DNA from 2 places in the Rummeliibacillus sp. TYF005 genome. Region 2 is predicted to be linked to the other one. Evidence: riboswitches for the same ligand, from Rfam matches in the RefSeq annotation. Region 2 holds a riboswitch; the other holds the start of a gene.
The links. A riboswitch is a leader RNA that binds a small molecule or an ion and turns the genes downstream of it on or off. The one in region 2 is predicted to bind cobalamin.

Region 1 (5,255 bases), on a different contig from region 2:
GAGATCGAACCCGCGACCCTCACCTTGGGAAGGTGATGTTCTACCACTAAACTACTTCCGCAAAAAATTTTTTTACAATAGTTATTGTAACACTATTATTAAATTCATGCTATTTTTCTATCTTACTCTCTTTCTAAGTAATGTTTAAACCACAATAGTAAGACCTTGTAGTAATAGCAAGGAAGCTTACCATTCACAGCAGAAAGCTTCCTCTATTATAGAAAAATATATTAATTTGACTTATTCTTTTAAAACATAAGCTGCTAATACACTTTGAATTTTATAAATATCTGATTGTTTAGTGAACCTCTTCTCGATTGGTTCATCACTATTAGACAACCAAATTTTTAGTTCTGCTTCAAAATCAAAAGTACCAGCTGTCTCAATGGAGAAGTGTACTACGCTTCTATAAGGAATAGAGTGATATTCTATTTTCTTTCCTGTTACCCCTTGTTTATCAATCAATATTAATCGTTTATCTGTAAAAACAAAGAGGTCTCTAATTAACTTATATGCTTGCTCAACTTTTTCATTTTTCGCAATTAGATCTTTTATCTCAGAATGAATAATTTCTTTGCTTACTTCTGTCGCATTCCCCATCAAATTATCAAATAATCCCAGTATAGCTCCTCCTGTTCATATAAAATGAAACTTCTATAATCGGTTAATGCGAGAAAAAATATATGCAGATTAGATATCTGTACAATAATATATGCTGAAATTTCATTATTCTACAACTTGTGAATTTTTACTTACATACTTCAGCAATTCATAGAGTAATACCGGCATTTCCACAAATGCACTTTTAACATGTAAACGTTCCGAAATTTGATGTGCATCTTTCCCAAACGGCCCCACATTAAGGACTGGAGCTGAAAACTTCGACATTTCTTCAAATGGAATATCATACGTTTCTCCCCAAACTGGTGAATTTTTTTCATATGTCTTCCAATCCTTAACAGCTTGAAATTGACAGTAACTCAAATCACAAATCCCATTAAAATAATGGATTTGTTCAAGAGGAATATTGAACTTTTTTGCTTCTTCAAGGAGTAAGGAAACCGCGCCTTGTATCAGGGAATCTTCTGATGAATTTACAGGTGGATAATATGGTGGTGCAAACAGTAATACTACAGCTGGCGCTAATTCTTGGCAGCGTATCATCAATTGATCTGCAATTCGTAATGACTTTTCACGATCGTCAAATGTGTCATTTGATAATATAGATTTCTTTAATTCTTTTACCTGCTTTATACCCATTTTATTAACTGCATAGGTATATAATTCTTCAAATCGAACTACACGAATCTTGCCAATTGTTGAAACGCCTTGTTTCTTACAGATTACCTCGTAACGTGTTTGACACTTTTCCATAGCCTCTTTCGCTATTTCTTCGAATAAGTTCATGATTTCTCCGGCACTCCGCTTCATGAGGAAAACATTGAACATCGAAATGGCACGATAGGGTGTCTGTGTAGAATATTGTTCTTTTAGATCGGTTAACTTCAGCGAAACTGGAAGAGGGGTTTGTTCACCAAAGTCTTCTTCTAGAAATTTTTCATTCCATTCCATTTCTGCTGTTAGAAAAGCACTCATAAAAGGTGCAGTCATCCCTTTTAAAGGTTCTCCTACATGCGTCTCTTTCCCATAGAAAAGTGCTGCAGGCATAATCTTTCCAATTGAACCAGAGTAAACATATTCTTTTAAATCAGTTGGACCTTGAGAAAAAGAAGGTTCACTATTTAAAAATAATTTAATCTTCAAATTTTCTTTTTCTTGTAATTCTGATATAAGTTTCACTGCTTGTCGCATGCCTGCTGAATTGACTTCTTCATCAGGTACAGTAACAATTAGTAGATTAATAGGCCATTTTTCCGCAATAGCTCTTTCAATGATTTGCATATGTAGTGCTAAGCCGATTTTCATATCCATTACCCCTCGGCCAAATAAGTAATCCCCACTTACTAAATCTTTTTTGGCAGATTCGTTTAGCATACTTGGATCTGCCTTAAAAGCATTCGTTAACACTTCAGGCATAGTTGCTATAGGAATAAATGAACCGTACTCTTCAATTTGTACTGTATCAAAATGACTAATTAAAACTACAGTTTCATTTACATGTGAATTTTTGTATAATGCTGAAACAACTTGTCTCCCGCGGTCAACATCACAAAGTTTTAGATAAGATGGGTTTTCCTTAAAGTATTGAAGTTGCTGTAATTTTGCTTTTAGTTTACTTGAAAATAGTTGTTCCCCTTTTGTCATTGTCTGACTTTCCCAACTGACAAGCTCACAAAGGAGCGAACGTAATTTCTCTGGTGTATTCCACATCATTCTTCCCACCATCCTTTGGCATTATTAAATAGCATCTCCTATAAATAGGTAATCTTATATTTTGAATATACGTAAGTTTTTATATATAGTCAATGTATTAAAACCTAACATAATAAAAAATTCCTTTAACAAAATTATCAATCAAACAAAATAATATAAAAAGCGCATTTATTTTTTATTTAAATGTCAGGTAAAATAACATAAATCGGAATATAAAACTAAAAAGCGCATGGAAACAATCTTCTATGTTTTCATGCGCTTAACTATATTATTATTTCTAAAAAAGCCTATAAAATTTAAAATTTCAAAAAGTACTCAAATTAATAACTTCCTATTATTTCATGTTTAACATTTAAATAAGCGTAGTTAATATTTAAATACTGTTCACAATTTTCTTCTATCAATTCTCGTGTAATCTCTTTCAAAGACATTGATTTAGAAGTCCCAACAGATATCATTAGTTGCTGCTTCATCTTTTGTTCATACATGGTGACAATTTCATGATTCATCGTTTTCTCTCCTTTTCTCATAAAAAAACACATCCGTCAACATTTAGAAGGATGTGTTATGAAAAACTTGCTCTCTTATACGACTTCGACCATAGCAAAATAAGCCCTCTAAAAAAGGGAGAACTTTGCGGTTTTGTCGTACAATGAGCATGCAGAAGATATTCTGTCACACTCTACACCTCCTATCCTCGTAGGTTATATGGCTGTACTCGAAAAAAGGCAGGTCTCCTGGCTTATCTTCTCTGCTCATCGCACCTTCCCGTTTTGACAGTGGTTTTTGCGATTTGCTCTGAATTACAGTTGCGGGACAGCGTCGGATTCTCACCGATCTTCCCTTTTAAACAAATCAAAAAATGATTTGTACCCTTTTTCTTCTTATTCCGTTTCTCTCATTATAACATATTGTTATTAGTAGATTATATAATCTATCTTTATCACAAAAAAAGAAACTTCTATTTAAAATCTCATAGAAATTTCTTTTAATTTTTTATTTATTTGCTACTAGTTCACTTTCAATCAACCATTTATGATTTTTCACTTCATTCCCACCAGTAGTTGGCTTATAGTTGACCATGTAAACTGTTGTGTGAATTCCAGATTCAATTGTAGCAATAGCACCCTTCATACCTGGCAAATGGTCTGCATCAAGGGTCACTTTCGCTCCTGGTTGTAGAATTTTACCGGCTGCTTTTTTTATTTCTTCTTGAATCACCCATTTGTGATTTTTGACTTCTTTTCCACCAGTAGTTGGTTTATAACTGACTGAGTAGGCATTAGTCTCATATGCACCAACAATCGTTCCTTTTGCTCCATTCATGCCAACCATATGATTGGCTTGAACGATTACTTGACTTCCTACTGGATACGTTGGATTTTTAGCTTTTTTAATATCTCCTAAAACTACACCAGAATTATTATGATTCATATGATTATTTTCTTCTGTTACAGTTTGTTTATCATCTAAATTTAAATTATCATCAGGAGCTATATCCACATTTTTGTTTACATCAATATTTTCTCCCTTTAAAACATTGCCACAGCCAGATAATGTGATTAACGCTGTGAATACAAAGATGATTATTTTCATTTTGTTTTTCATGCTGTTTCCTCCAAGTTTCACTTATATGTTCACGCAATATCGGACTTATACTCTTTGAGAAAAGTATTCCCGATATTCCATTCTTTAAACAATAGAAGAACGCAATAAAAAAATTTATAGAGAAAAAATTCTAATTTCTATCAATCATGTTCCAATATTAATTCTATTTGTGCAATAATTTCTATACCATGTATTGCTTGAGTTGCCAGTCGATCAGCTTCTACATTCAATTTTCGAGATACATGTTCATATTCTGCTTGAATGCCTAATTCTTTTAACTTGTTATCAATTTTGTCAGCCCAACTCATTAACTCTGGTTCTAGTACTGCCCATTCACCACTCATTTGGTTGATCACGACTTGAGAATCACCGATAAATCGAATATTTGTGTTTTTAACATTTAATAATTCTAATTCTGTAATACTTAGTTGAAGTGCTGCATATTCGGATTCGTTATTCGATTTCAACCCTACTGTTTGTGCATTTTTTCTAACCCGAAACGGCTTGCCATTTTGCTCAAAATAGATGGCACAACCTAAACCTGATATAGTCGTTTCTCTATCATAACCACCGTCAAAATAGACTGTAATATTATGTGGTTCTCCTTCCACTTCCGTTAAATAACGTTTTAGCTCTTTCATAGTCCATGAACTATCGAATTGATCTATAAATGTTATGTTCTTCACTCTTCCTGTTTTCTCTATATCTAAAGCAATTTTATATGCTTTCTCTGCCGATATTTCTTCTGAGCGAAATACCGTTTCTACTCCTCTGGATGTTTTGTAAATCCATTCAATGATGAGGTTCATATGATATCCTCCAACTAAAATATTTTCAATATATTTTAACTTATTTTCTCCATTGTAAACATAATTTATAAATGTTTCAGTTAAATTTTCGTATATAAAAAACTGTTGATTAGCTAGTAATCTAGTTAACCAACAGTTTAAAGGATTAATATGATATTACTTAGTTAGAAATAACGAAAATTCCACCGCACTGGGAAATTGGATGAAATTCACATGTACAAAAATCTCTTAACTTAGAAGCTATTTCTTCAAATACGAAATAAAATTCGTCCTCATCCCAATAATCTATACTTTCAATTCTACATGTATTAAGTTGTTCTCTTGTTTGAAAAGCAACATCTCCAATGAATAGCTTTCCTTTATCTTTTAATAGCGATAGTAAATTCTTGATGAACATTACTTTTTCGTCATCCGTTAAATGATGTAATGTGTATGTGCTTAAAATTGAATCATACGTATTTTCTCTTAAGAAATGTGGGACCCCATTCGAGATATCCCATTCCA
Region 2 (15,441 bases):
GTTAAAGGACCCAAAGCAAAATATGAGCTGAAATTAGACGCCAAAACAGGTGAACTTTTAAAAAAATCAACCGAATATTATACGACAACACTTGGTAATAAATTTATAGGTCTAGAAAAAGCAAAACAAATAGCCCTTAAATCTGTTAAGGGAACGATTCAAAAGGCAAAATTTGATAAAGAAGATAGTGTATATGAAATAGAAATTATTAAAGGAAAATACGAATATGAATTTGATATCGACGCATATACAGGGAAGATTTTAAAAAAAGAAAAAACAAAATTTTCTTCTAAAAGTGATCGAGCGATTAGTTTGAGTAAAGCAAAACAAATTGCTTTAAGTTCTGTTGATGGTGTTGTTCAAACAGCTCAATATCATCCAAGTAAAGGAATATATATAGTTCATGTTAAAAAGAATGCCAAAACATATGAACTTCATATTGATGCGGAAACAGGAAGAATTATCGATCAACAATCGAATAATTCAACATTATCAAATGCTGGCTTAAGTATTGGAAATGCTGAAGAAGTTGCCCTTAATGCAGTTGGTGGTGGCTCAATCATAACGTCTAACTTAGATAGTGAAGATGGTGTTTATGAAGTCAAAGTAAGAAACGGAAAATATGAATATGAACTTGAAATTGATGCTACATCAGGTGAAATTCTTAAACAGCAAAAAGAAGCCGTAGAATACAATTCGTTAAGTGATTCCACAGCACTGATTGGTGTGGAAAAGGCAAAACAAATCGCACTATCGAAAGTTTCTGGAACTATCTCATCTGCAACCTATGACCAAGAAGATGGTGTATATGAAGTATCAGTAATCTCGAATGGGTATGGATATGATTTTGATATAAATGCTCAGACAGGTGAGATTATTAAGCAAGAACAAGAAAAAGTTGATAACGTTACTACTAATAATAATTCATCTTATATTACGTCACAACAAGCTTCTCAAATTGCGTTATCAAAAGTAAAAGGAACTGTTACTAAAATTGATTTAGAAGATGGAGTTTATGAAGTAGAGATTAAAGATGGTACTTATGAATATGAACTTGAAATTGATGCTCAAACAGGTGAAGTTTTAAGTTTAGAGAAAGATTATGAAGATTGATAAAATAGTAAAATAACTATCCAATTCGTTTTAAGTACATGAATTGGGTAGCTTTTTTATTTTTTTTAAATGTCCTTATTCTATGCATTAAAATAGGTTGGTGTATTTTGTTTGACAAAATATAGAATAAGTTTGTCGTGCTTTTTCTTTAATTTTGCAAATAGACTTGTATTAAGTAAACACAATATGTTAGATTGTATTTATATCAAAAGCACAATATATAGTATGAAACGAAGATTGGTACCAGTAATGGTTTAAAAGGGAATTCGGTTCAACGCCGAAGCTGTCCCCGCAACTGTAAGTGTGGACAATTGTCAAATAACCACTGAGCAATGCTTGGGAAGGATGACAAATTGGATGAAACACAAGCCAGTAGACCTACCAGTATTTTCGTTACAACACTTTCTTCGGGGGTTGAGAAGTGGAAGTACATATTTCACAGCATATTTCGTATGTTTTTTGCTGTGGTTTATTTGTTTCCATTTCAATTAGAGCGATCGTTAGTCGAAGAAGACTGATGATCGTTTTTTATTTTGACTAATAAAATCATTTGTATAAAAGGAGACGACAATATTGGTAACAATGATTGATGAAAAAGAAATAGTATTGCAGCGTTTGGAAGATGAATTTGGTAAAGAAGAAATCAGTCCATTACGACGCAAACATGAACGTTTTGAAAAAAAGCATCCCAATGCCGCAGAAAATGAATGGACAAAGGCACTAGCTTTAGACGCATTAAGCTTTTTAGACGAAGAAGAACCGTATTGGACATTTGTTGCAGCACGTCTTTTACTAATGGAAATTTATAAAGAAGCTGCTGACAACCGACAAGTTTCAATAGAGAATGTGTATAAAGTGTTCACTGAACATATTCATAAGTTCGTTGCGAAAGGTCTCTACAACCCAATTTTAGTGAATGCTTATTCAAAAGATGAATTACAACAATTAGCGAAAGAATTAGAACCAAAGAGAGATCAATTATTTACTTATATAGGGTTAAAGACGTTGATGGATCGCTACGTCACACGTGATTTTGATAAGAAACCTATTGAATTACCGCAAGAGCGTTGGATGGTTATTGCCATGACCCTAATGCAACAAGAAAAAGAGAACAGAATTGAAAAAGTAAAAGAAGCTTATTGGGCAATGAGTAATCTTTATATGACGACAGCAACGCCAACATTAGCAAATGCAGGGAAAACACATGGCCAACTATCAAGTTGCTTTATCGACACTGTAGATGATAGTTTACAAGGTATTTATGACTCTAACACAGACGTAGCAACACTTTCAAAATTTGGAGGCGGTATAGGTGTGTACATGGGCAAGGTTCGTAGCCGTGGATCATCTATTCAGGGATTCAAAGGGGCATCAAGCGGCGTTATTCCATGGATCAAACAACTAAATAATACAGCTGTATCAGTAGATCAACTCGGACAACGCCAAGGTGCCATTGCTATTTACTTAGATGTATGGCATAAGGATATTTTTTCATTCCTAGATTTGAAATTAAATAACGGCGATGAACGAATGCGTGCACATGATATTTTCACTGGTGTCTGTTTACCTGATATTTTCATGGAAGCTGTAGAGAATCGTGAAGACTGGTATTTGTTTGATCCACATGAAGTCCGTACAGTAATGGGATTTGACCTAGAGGATTCATACGATGAAAAACGTGGAGAAGGGTCATTCCGTAACAATTATTTAGCATGTGTTAATAATCCACTATTATCTCGAGATGTTGTACCTGCGATTGATATTATGAAAAGGATTATGCGTAGTCAGTTAGAAACAGGAGTGCCATTTATGTTCTATCGTGATGAAGTCAATCGTAAAAATCCGAACAAACATAAAGGAATGATCTACTCGTCTAACTTATGTACTGAAATTGCACAAAACATGTCTCCTACAGAATTTGAATCGGTAGAGCTTGAAAATGATATCATTGTTACTCGTCGTAAAGCTGGAGATTTTGTGGTATGTAATTTATCATCTATTAATTTAGGAAGAGCTGTTCCAGCAAATGTATTAGAACGACTAATTCCCATTCAAGTTCGCATGCTCGATAATGTTATTGATTTGAATAATATTCCTGTAAAACAAGCTGCACTAACAAACGAACGCTATAGAGGTATTGGTCTTGGTACATTCGGTTGGCATCATCTATTAGCAGTCTCAGGTATTGCTTGGGAATCGGAAGAGGCAGTCCAATTTGCGGATAAATTATACGAGAAAATCGCCTATTTAACAATTCAATCCTCTATGAAACTTGCAGAAGAAAAAAGTGCATATCCATTATTTGAAGGGTCTGATTGGCATACAGGTAGTTACTTTGAAAGTCGTGGCTATCATGATGAAAAATGGACAGACCTCAAGCAAAAGGTAGCACAAAAAGGAATGCGCAATGGCTATGTAATGGCTGTTGCACCAAATTCTACAACATCTATAATTGCTGGAAGTACAGCAAGTATCGATCCTATTTTCCAAAAAAGTTATTCTGAAGAGAAAAAGGATTATAAAATCCCAGTAACTGTTCCAGATTTAAATGAAAAAACAACTTGGTACTATAAATCGGCCTATTTCATCGATCAAAATTGGACGATTAAACAAAATGCAGCACGTGCTCGACATGTTGACCAAGGAATTTCATTAAATTTATATGTTCAAAACACAGTAAAGGCGAAAGACTTACTAGCACTTCATCTAAATGCATGGAATAGCGGCGTCAAAACAACTTACTATGTTCGCTCTACATCCGTTGAATTATTAGAATGTGAATCTTGTGCTAGTTAATGGGGGAGATAAAAATGACTGAAGTAAAAAAACGTGTGTTAATGGATAAAGAAGCACCGAACCGCTCAACTAAAATTGTCAATGGCCGTTCTTCTAATATACTAAACTGGGATGATGTTCAATTTAGTTGGGCATATCCAAAATATAAAAAAATGCTAGGTAACTTCTGGACACCATTTGAGATTAATATGAGTAACGATATCAAACAATTTCCACAGTTAACAACTGATGAACAGCAAGCGTTTAAGAAGATTATTGGTTTACTAGCATTGCTAGATAGTATCCAAACCGATTATGCAGGCCGTATTGCTGATTATTTAACAGATTCAAGTCTCAACGCATTGATGATTATTTTGGCGCAACAAGAAGTCATTCATAATCATTCTTATTCTTACATTTTGTCTAGCCTTGTTTCAAAAGATGAGCAAGATGAAGTGTTCGATTTCTGGCGTACTGAACCTGTTCTTGAAAAGCGTAATGACTTTGTGATCAAAGGATATAAACAATTCGCAGAAGAACCAACTGTAGAGCATATGCTAGATTCGATTGTGTATGATGTTATTCTAGAAGGTCTATTCTTCTATTCGGGCTTTTCATTCTTTTATCACTTGGCACGCAATCAAAAAATGGTCGCAACAAGTACAATGATCAACTACATTAACCGTGATGAACAATTGCATGTAGATCTGTTTGTGAAAATATATAAACAATTGTTAGAGGAATACCCAGAGTTTAATACAGCTGAACGAGCAGAAAAAGTAGAAGCAATCTTCCGTGAAGCGGCTGAGCTTGAAATTGAATGGGGTCGAGAAGTGATAGGGGATAAAATTGATGGTCTAGATATTGAAGATGTAGAAGATTATATATACTTTTACGCAAATGTTCGTTGCAACCAACTTGGTTACGAACGTCCATTTGAAGGATATCGCAAAAATCCGATGAAATGGATCAAAGCTTACGAAGATGTGGACCTTGGCAAAACGGATTTCTTCGAGCAACGTTCACGTCAATATGTGAAAGTCAATGTTCAAGACAATGGTTTTGACGAACTATAACTCTTGATAACGAGAAAGTGCTGCACCAATTCAAGGATTGGACAGCACTTTCTTGTGTTAGTTTTCCTTTTTAATCATCACGAAAAGACAAAGAATAATAGGTAAAATGAGTAAAGCTGAAGATGCAATTCCGTAAGAGATAGAAGTGTATAATGCTATTACACCAATAATGGGGCCACCAACAATTTGTCCAATGGCATCCAATTGGCCGAACATCGACAAAGCTGTAGCTCTACCTTTTGATGCTAGTCTTTCATTGGTCATTGTACTGGATATAGGGTAATAAACTTTTCGTAAAGTGCTAGCCATCAAATATGTTATGATTGCGAGCGTAAAATATGAGCTAAAAGCAAAAATAAGTACCATAATGGTTAACAAACTATTTGTAATTAGAAGAATTACAGAATAGTTTTTATGAATGTGACGTTCTATATATTTCAAAATAATCATATTCAGCAAAAAGGTAAAGGCATAAAAAGCACCAAACCAATAGACAGATGTTTCTTCAGATAAATGGAAGTCCTCGATAAAACGTGCTCCCCATAGCCGATCGTAACCTTCACTTGCTAATCCCCATAGTACGGTTATAACTGCCAAACTTATGAGTATCGTATTGCCTCGAATTTGATTAGCACCATCTCGAATCGTAATGAATAAATGACGGATTGTCGTAATATCTTTTGAATGAGTTACTTTGATAAACTTTGTTTCTGGCATGATTAAAAACGCGCCCAAAGACAATAGGATGAGCATTATACCCGCAATAATAATCGAAATCTTGACCGAGAATAGTGTAGCTAGGCAAACGCTAATTAAAATACCTAGAAATTGCCCCAATGATTCAAACTGTGCACCTTTCAAAAATACAGAATTTAAGTCTTTTCCATTTAGTTCATCTGCGATCCAAGCTTCTTCCGCACCACTTATAAATGTCCAACCAATACCCCATAGTCCAGAAGCAATGGCAATTGACCAAAATGAAGGAAAAGTCCCTTCAAACACATGTGCAATACCAATGATTAAAGTTCCGATGAATAATGATCGCTTACGACCAAAATGATCTGCTATTAACCCTGTAGGTATTTCAAATAAAAAAATAGTGGCTTCTAGAATTGTGCCTAAGAACAAGTTGGAGAGCATTAAGATTGGCATCTACAACATAATAGAGTGCATTAACCGTAAATACAATTTGTATGAACAATGAGCGTAAACTCGTAACAGTATAATAGATATTTTGTATCTTCAATTTTTTTCCTCCGATTAAATAGGATATCGGAGGTCAAACTCTCAAAAATTAAGACAGTATGTCCTCCGATTTAATGTTGAAAGTTTGTATGAATCTTTTCATATTCGTCACTCCTTCGATAATTTTAGAATTATTATAACATTTAAAATAACAATAATGGAAAATTTTTAATATAACTAATAACATGAATCTTAAATAAGGGAAATTTGAATAAGATGTAGTAGTTCAATATAAAAATACGCTTCTCCATTTTAATGAAGAAGCGTATTTTTATTTTAGAACACATCTAGACCATGAAATTTAAATGACATTAACTTAAGCTGATGTTTACCAAAGTTTAAAACCTTTTGAACCAATAGGGGAATTCTCAATGATATTGTAAATCGGAAATGTATAGGCAATCAGGATTAAAGCAGCTAATATAACAATCCATACTTTAAAATTTTCCAATATGGGAGGCGTCTTTTCAGCTTGAGGAGCCAATTCAGCGATTGGAAATTCTTGCTCACCTTTAGGTGTAAACCACCACAGGCTTACACAAATATAAAGAAAAATAATTATTCCTATAAATAAGAATGTACCTCCAATTGCTTGAGCAATTTGATACGATGCCCAAGTCTCTGCGATTTCAGCACCGCCATAGTTAGAAAAAGCGGACCTTCTTGGTGCGCCCAGCAACCCCTCAAAATGCATGCCAATCGCCAGAAATAACATACCAACAGCCCAACAGATTGTTTGAATGATTCCTAATCTATTCAATGAAGGGGTGAAGATTCTTCCTGTTAAATGTGGTATTAACCAATACGATGCGCCGAAAAATGTCAAAACGGCAGTTGTGGCGAGAGTTAAATGGAAATGACCAGTTACCCAAATCGTATTATGAACGACTTGGTTCATCTGAAACGAGGCATTGATAATACCGCCAGCTCCACCTGGTACAAAGGCTACCATACCTACAAATGGTGCAAGAAAACGAGCATCGCCCCAAGGCAATTTTTTTAGCCAACCAAACAAACCTGTTGCACCAAGCTCACGACCACGCATCTCAAAGGTAGCGAACATAGAAAAAGCTGTAATCATAGACGGGATGACAACCATCATCGTTAAAACAACTTGTATATATTTTGATGGACTATCAATTCCGGGGTCTGTTAGTTGATGGTGAATTCCCACTGGAATAGAAAATAATATGAACATGATAAATGACAATCGAGCTAATCCATCTGAAAATATTTTTCCTCCAATAATTTTAGGAATAACACAATACCATACCATGTATGCTGGTAATAACCAAAAGTAGACAAGAGCATGTCCAAAATACCAAAACAGAGTTCGGGTCAATAATACATCTACACGTTCTACTAAGCCGAAGGACCAAGGTAATAGTAAGAATACGACTTCAATTGCTACCCCTAAAGTTGCGACTACCCAGAGTAAGCTATTACAAACAGCCATAAAAGATATTAAGGGAGTAGTTTTGCGTGGATTCTCTTTACGCCATTGTTCCCAACGTAGACAATGTCCCATAAGATCAACCCACGATCCAATAATAAGTAGTGCTAACCCAAGATAGAAGATCCAGTGTGCTTTTAAAGGAGCGTAAAAAGTATAAAGAACAGATGCCTCATTTAGTAAAATCATAATGGTTGCCATAATTGTCCCAAGCGTCATTAGCCAAAAACCAATCCATCCGAGTATTCTTTGTGTATCTGAAAGTGCACCAGAAGTTCTACTTACAGCAGCAGTTTGAAAGCCTAGGATAAAAAAGGTAGTGAAGACAAGGGCTAATAATACACCGTGAATCGTTAAAATTTGATAATAACCTAATGGTGCAGGAAGTTCAAAATACCCCGAGCGAACAAGTACTTGCAGAAGCCCTGCAGTAGCTCCCAAAAGTAGAGCTATAAATGCAACATACATATGAGCTAATACGAGATGAGCATCTTTGTTGTCTACTTTTAATACACCAGCAGTTTTAGCAGAAAAACTTTCTGTTGGTTTTTGCTTTTGTTTCTTCATTTAATCCACCACCTTTAACATTGAATGCATTTGAGCATGTCCCACACCACAATATTCGTTACAAACAATTAAATAGTCACCAGCTTTATCAACAGTTGTTGTATATTCAGAGATATACCCGGGCTCTGCCATCATATTGACATTCGTACCGGCAACTTCAAATCCATGAATGACATCTTTAGAAGTAATGATGAATTTAACTTTTGATCCTTTAGGAACATGCAATTCAGCTGGATTATAATAAAAAGCGGAGGCTACTAATACCACCTCATAATCCCAATCCTTCCCTGATACTCTGTGGACACCAGGATTATTGAAAGGAGCGATATCATCAACTTTTTCATAGTTGATCGTTTTTATAGAACTTGGTGGATGGCTCCCATAATGGAATGCCATTATACCCGTTATTAAGAGAAATACAATAAGAGAGGCACCACCAAAAATAAGCCAATATTTCTCATATTTGTGTAGATGCATTAACTAACCTTCTTTCCAATTCCCAATAATATTTAAAAACGATCAAGATATATTTTTAGAATAGATGACCAAGTCATAATGATAAAAATGCCTAGTGCTATTACAAAGAAAAAGGTTCCTTTTAGATTAGCATCTGGTTGTTTTTTGTCTCCCATAATGGACCTCCAATAATGAATTCTTCTAGTGACAGTTCGACAAGATATGCTAACATATTACCCATTTTTATAAATGGACATTCAAGAAAGAGATTATTGACGTAAGTCTATGGGATGATTCATAACAGATACTTTTAGAAAAAATAAAATGCTCCACACTATCTTCTTTTCAAGAAAATAATGTGAAGCACAAATATGTTATACACTTTTTGGTTTTGTAGTGTGGTACTACATCTCTACGGAACAATTAGTTTTCTGGTGAAGACTAGTTATCACTAAACATGTTAAAGAAACCACCAAGCCCTTTTTCATCAGAAGAAGGACCTCCTGGAGTTTGGGGAGCTGCTGCGAATACTCGACTTGCTAAACGGCTAAATGGTAATGATTGAATCCATACTGTACCAGGACCACTAAGAGTTGCAAAGAATAGCCCTTCACCACCGAATAATGCAGTTTTTACGCCGCCAACTGCTTCAATATTATAGTCGACAGAGCCTGTCATTGCGACAAGACATCCTGTATCGACTCGAAGCTTTTCGCCCGGTTGAAGATCTTTTCGGATAATTGTACCTCCAGCATGGACAAAAGCCATACCGTCGCCTTCTAATTTTTGCATAATAAATCCTTCGCCACCGAAGAATCCAGTACCTAACTTTCTTTGAAATTCGACTCCGATTGAAACACCTTTAGCCGCTGCAAGAAATGCATCCTTTTGACAAATAATTTTGCCATTAAATACGCTTAAATCCATTGGAATGATTTTCCCTGGATAAGGTGCTGCAAACGAAACATGTTTTTTACCCATTCCTTCGTTAGTGAAGGTTGTTACAAATAAACTTTCACCAGTGATTAAACGTTTGCCAGCCCCCATAAGTTTACTCATAAAGCCACCAGCACCACTATTGGAGCTATCTCCAAATAGTGTTTCCATTCGAATGCCATCTTCCATCATCATTAATGCACCAGCTTCAGCAATAACTGTTTCGTTTGGATCTAATTCAACCTCTACAAATTGCATATCATCGCCATGTAGTTTGTAATCAATTTCATGATTATTCATTTCTATACCTCCAGTTTAATTTAACTCTTCAATTTAAGTATAAATACGAAGTGATATGAAGAAAAGTTTCAACAACAATTCTAAATTTAATTGTTATAAAAAGAGGGAATAACCTTTTTGTAGAGAAAATATAAAATAGAAATATATTGCTTAAAGTAGATAATAATGATTTCAACTAGTATAAAACGTTATTTATTTACTTGTGAGATAACACATGTAGGTCCGGCGTTATGCATAAAGATATAAAGAGTACAGTAAGTTCTAAAATCTATATTGACCAAGGGGGATCATAATATGAAAGTTGCAGTCTTGGGTGCTGGTCTAATGGGAAAAGAAGTTGCACGTGATTTAGTAAGAAATCCTAATGTTGAAAAGGTTTTTTTAGCAGATTTAAACGTTGTCCAAGCACAGGAATTTGCTGATAAACTTCAAACTGATAAAATTGAAGTTTTAAAATTAGATGCTTCAGATGATCAACAACTTAAAATTGTAATGTCGAAAGCAAATGTTGTTGTGAATGCGCTATTTTATAAGTTCAATGAAAAAGTGGCTCGGACAGCAGTTGAGATAGGGGTCCACTCTGTTGATTTAGGTGGTCATATTGGTGGGGTAACGGATAAAATATTGAAGCTTGATTCTGAAGCAAAAGCAAAAGGTATAACAATTATTCCAGATTTAGGCGTTGCACCTGGAATGATTAATATTCTAGCTGGCTTTGGAGCTTCTAAATTAGATGCTGTTAAAGAGATTAAAATATATGTAGGCGGTATTCCGGTGGAGAAGGAGCCTCCTTTAGAATATAACGTTGTATTTTCGTTAGAGGGCGTTTTTGACCATTATACTGATCCTTCCTATGTTGTTAGGGACGGGGTATTACGTGAAATTCCTTCTTTATCTGAAATTGAACCTGTCTATTTCAAAGGATTTAAGGGATTAGAGGCTTTCCATACATCAGGAGGATTATCAACGTTAACGCAATCATTCCCTGATATTCAAACTTTAGAATATAAAACAATCCGTTATTCTGGACATGCAGAGAAGTTTAAGTTACTCGTGGATTTAGGATTAACGAGTAAGGATACAGAAGTAAACGTTGATGGGAACAAAGTAAAGGCAAGAGATGTACTACGAGAAGTATTACAAAGTAAATTAGAACTTGGTAAAAAGCGAGATGTTGTATTATTACGTGTTCTAGTAAAAGGTGAACGTAATGAAGAAGCAGTTACTTATGAATATGAAATGGTCACTTATAAAGATGCAGAAAATAATGAAACTGCGATGGCGTTAGCCACAGCAAATACTATTTCAGTTGTTGCCCAACTAATTGGTGATGGTACAATTGCTGCGAGTGGAGTATTTCCACCAGAAAAAATTGTCCCAGGAGAAGCGTATATACGTGAAATGAAACATCGAGGAGTCACTATTATAGAAACGAAACACCGCTCAACAAATATTGTAAAGGGGTAAGCATATAAACAGGGCTTCTAAAAATTCACAGACTTAAGGTGAACTTTTAGAATGGCCCTTTCTTATTTTTTCTTTTCCATATTATTTAGTTCTGAGACAGTAACAAATGTATACCCCTGTTTTTCCAGATAGTTAAGTACATTGTCAAGCCCATTTGCTGTTGGCATATGAATATCATGCATTAAAACAATGGCCCCAGGATAAGTATATTTCTTAACATAGGATAAGAGTTTTTTTGAATTACGATGTTCCCAATCTCTTGTATCGACGCTCCACAAAACAGTAGGAAGTTTCGTCTGTGAGCGAACCCTGTTGTCTACAGATCCATACGGAGGTCTAAAGAGAGTAGGGTTATGTCCTGTCGCTTTATGGATTGCTTTGTTTGTCATTGATAATTGTTTTTTAATTTGCGCATTTGTTAGTTGCTTCAAGTTGGCATGTGTGTAGGAGTGATTTCCAATTTCATGTCCTTCTTTCCAAACTTGTTTAGCAATTTTAGGATTAGCATTTACTTGAGAACCGACCATGAAAAAGGTTGCCTTTGCATGGTGTTTCTTTAATATTTTTAATACTTTAGGTGTTACTGTATTACTTGGGCCATCATCAAATGTTAAGGCTACGACTTTTGTAGGTTTCTTCTGTACAGCTTTTTTAACTTTTACTTTATATGGTTGTGCAACTATGTTATTAATAGAAGATAAAGGAATATGAACAGCTTTTATCTTTGTAATATTTTTGGATAATATACTGCTATTATAGTAAATAGTCAGTGTTTGATCGGTAAGAGAATAGTTTTCGAAGTTTATCCAAAGTGGTTTTGTTGCTTTTTTAATAGAAGGCGTGTTCATAATATTTTTCAGTTCTTTGTCCTTACTCATTGCGTCTTTAACAGCATTAGCTAATTGTGTTAAGCTTTTTTGAGACGGAATAACATCTTGAAGTAAGATTTGCTTATTATTTTTTTGATCGTACATAAAGGTCTTTACAGTTTTTTGCTTAGAATCTTTACCGATATATATAGATTGTGTTAAAACAAATGAGTAATATTTTTTCTTGTGTATGATAGTTTTGTATGTAATAGACAGATTGCCAGCTATTTGATCATCTTTTTGGAGTGACTTTTCCATATCCTTTAAATATTGGTCGCGTACTTTATGTATAGTATCTTTTACAGATTGATTGAATACTTTACTGGATGTCTTCGGATATTGAATGGTATAAGGTGCATTTTTATTGGTGGATTTTTCAGTAACAATGTAAATACCATTATACTTTGTCTTTTCTTTCACTATATCTGCTGATGCAGCCAATGCAGTATGTTCATGATCGTTGGAAGAGATATTGCCATTTCGCATACTAACTAGAAAAATGGTGAGAACAGTTAATGATAGGATCGCACAAATTAGTAGAAGGTCGACCCAACGTGGTTTTTTCTTTGGATGAATGGTGGTCACTTCCTAACTTCCTCCTTTATTGTTGATAATTTCATTCTAACTTATTAGGGCTTAAAAGAGGATAAAAAATTTAGAAAAATTTCATTTTTGTTAAAATAATTTAAAAATAGTCAAATTTATGAAGAGGTGAGAGGGGAATTGATTGAAACAGCCCAAGAAGAATTAGCAATCGATTGTTTTCTTCTCGCAGGACGGTTACTGATACAAAGTGGTGCGGAAACATACCGTGCAGAAGATACAATGCTTAGAATGGCAATTTCACAAGGTTTAACAGATGCCCAAAGTTTTGTTACGCCTACTGGTATTATATTTTCTGCGGGGCATAAAAGACCCACAAGAATCGCACAGATTTCAAGTCGTACAACAGATTTGGAAAAAATAGCGTTTATTAATTCTGTTTCTAGAAAGTTAACTGCGGGTGTAATTACTCTAGAAGAAGCTTATAGCGAATTGATAAAGATTGAACATACTGATTTATTCTTTCCAATCTGGGTACAAGTTTTAGCTTCGGCAATTGCCAGTGGCTGCTTTTTAATTTTGTTTAATGGGACATGGGTGGATTTTCCTTCAGCAATGGTAATTGGGGGAATTGGATACCTCATTTTTTTAGCAATGCATTCTTTGACAAAGGTTAAATTTTTTGCTGAATTTACCGGATCGTTATTTGTTGGATTACTATCTGTTTTAGTGTATAAAGCAGGTTTAGGATATCAGCTAGATAAAATTATCATCGGTTCTGTTATGCCATTAGTACCTGGTTTGCCAATAGCAAATGCTGTACGAGATTTAATGGCAGGTCACTTTGTATCAGGGGTTGCTAAAGGAATGGAGGCACTTTTAACGGCTTTTGCAATTGGCGCGGGTATAGCACTTGTGTTGTCATTTTAGGAGGAGATTTATGGATTGGGTTGTTCAAGGGATACTTAGTTTTATAGCGACAGCCGCTTTTGGCATTATTTTTAATGCACCAAAAAGGACATTATTCCATTGTGGTTTAGTTGGTATGATGGGGTGGATGATCTATTATGCATTTATCCGACAAGGTGTAGATGAGGTATTTGCGTCATTTGCTGGTGCCTTTATCATTTCAATTGTTGCACATATATTAGCACGACAATTCAAAACACCGATGATTGTATTCAGTGTTGCGGGGATTATTCCGCTTGTGCCGGGAGGACTAGCATATAATGCGATGAGAACAATTGTTGAAAATGATTATCCAGAGAGCATACAATATGCTGCAAGGGTATTTATTATATCAGGTGCAATTGTGATGGGATTAGTGTTTGCAGAGGTATTTATGCAGTTAATCTTTAATGCAATACGTAAAAGAAAAGCGAAATTAGTAAAATCTTCTTCATAAATAAAGCGATTGGATTCTAATAAGTGAATCCAATCGCTTTTAAAATTTATAAGGAATGCAGTGCGCAATAATTATAATAATTTTACGACTTCTGATGCCTCAATCGGTCGGCTGACGTGGAATCCTTGAATTGCATCACATCCAAATTCCGTAAGTATATCTTGCTGTTCTTGTGTTTCAACACCTTCTGCAAGGACGCGCATATTAAGCGATTTTCCAAAATGAATAATACCTTGGATCAACTTTTGGCTTTTTGGTTGATATTGAATAGAAGAAATAAATGCTTGATCTATTTTAAGTTGAGATAATGGTAATAATTGCATATATCTGAAAGATGCATAACCAGTACCAAAATCGTCTAGAACAAATACAATTCCATCATTTTGCAATTGCTTCATTTGTTGAATAATAGATGCTTCAGCTTCAGCTTCAAGTGCAAATTTTTCTGTAATTTCGATACGCAATAATTCAGTAGGACAACCAGTTTCCTCAAGAATTTTACGTATTTGTTTGACCATATTTTTATCTTGAAACTCTCTTACAGATGAGTTAATACTTACCTTAAGATCAATCCCTTTTTTGTGCCATTCGGCAGCTTGTTGACAAGCTTGTTCCAACATGAATGAACCAATATCATTGATTAATCCAGTTTCTTCAGCTATAGGAATTAGTATATCTGGCGGAACAGATCCAATTTCTTCATCATCCCAACGAACTAAAGCTTCCACGGTAGTGATTCTACCAGATTTTAAATCTAGTTGTGGTTGATATAAGACTTTTAAATCTTTTTTATCTAACGCAACAAGTAAACGCTTTTCAATAACTGATTTTGTATGTAATGCTTTATGATCAGCTTTTGATAGACTAACAATGTTGCCACCACCTTCAGCCTGTACTTTTTGAATGGCAGCATGTGATGCTTTCATCAAATGAGTAAAGGACACTTGATCATCTGGATATTTTGTAATTCCACCACTGATTGAAAGGGGAAGAACTCGACCATTTACGTAAATCGGATGTTGTTCCAAATAAGATAGGAAACCTTGGATAAACCATTCGCCAAGTGGAGTTATCACAACAAATTCATTGGTATTAATACGTGCCATTGAACTATCTTGGAAAAACATCTTCATTCTTTGTGTAAATTCTTGAAGTAAAACTTTTTCTGCTTGATTGTTATATAATTCTTTTAAAGAATAAAATTGATCAATGCTAAAATAGACAAAAGAGAAATGA

Region 1: another riboswitch for cobalamin. It lies ahead of CW357_RS16340 (hypothetical protein); the one in region 2 lies ahead of CW357_RS07495 (ribonucleoside-diphosphate reductase subunit alpha).

Annotation. Positions count from the first base shown of each region.
Region 1 is NZ_ML122591.1:10,840-16,094, forward strand. Features, by position in the region: tRNA gene CW357_RS16325 (tRNA-Gly) at 1-61, opposite strand, end outside; gene CW357_RS16330 (PH domain-containing protein) at 241-621, opposite strand; gene CW357_RS16335 (M20/M25/M40 family metallo-hydrolase) at 727-2,334, opposite strand; gene CW357_RS16340 (hypothetical protein) at 2,655-2,864, opposite strand; cobalamin riboswitch at 3,044-3,226, opposite strand; gene CW357_RS16345 (YdhK family protein) at 3,331-3,942, opposite strand; gene CW357_RS16350 (reverse transcriptase-like protein) at 4,083-4,751, opposite strand; gene CW357_RS16355 (class I SAM-dependent methyltransferase) at 4,912-5,255, opposite strand, start outside.
Region 2 is NZ_ML122550.1:66,141-81,581, reverse strand. Features, by position in the region: gene CW357_RS07500 (PepSY domain-containing protein) at 1-1,113, shown strand, start outside; cobalamin riboswitch at 1,335-1,514, shown strand; gene CW357_RS07495 (ribonucleoside-diphosphate reductase subunit alpha) at 1,696-3,909, shown strand; gene CW357_RS07490 (ribonucleotide-diphosphate reductase subunit beta) at 3,924-4,964, shown strand; gene CW357_RS07485 (MFS transporter) at 5,022-6,104, opposite strand; gene CW357_RS07480 (b(o/a)3-type cytochrome-c oxidase subunit 1) at 6,538-8,229, opposite strand; gene CW357_RS07475 (cytochrome c oxidase subunit II) at 8,230-8,706, opposite strand; gene CW357_RS07470 (cytochrome c oxidase subunit 2A) at 8,739-8,861, opposite strand; gene CW357_RS07465 (TIGR00266 family protein) at 9,127-9,921, opposite strand; gene CW357_RS07460 (saccharopine dehydrogenase family protein) at 10,216-11,388, shown strand; gene CW357_RS07455 (polysaccharide deacetylase family protein) at 11,451-12,842, opposite strand; gene CW357_RS07450 (threonine/serine exporter family protein) at 12,984-13,730, shown strand; gene CW357_RS07445 (threonine/serine exporter family protein) at 13,741-14,205, shown strand; gene CW357_RS07440 (bifunctional diguanylate cyclase/phosphodiesterase) at 14,277-15,441, opposite strand, start outside.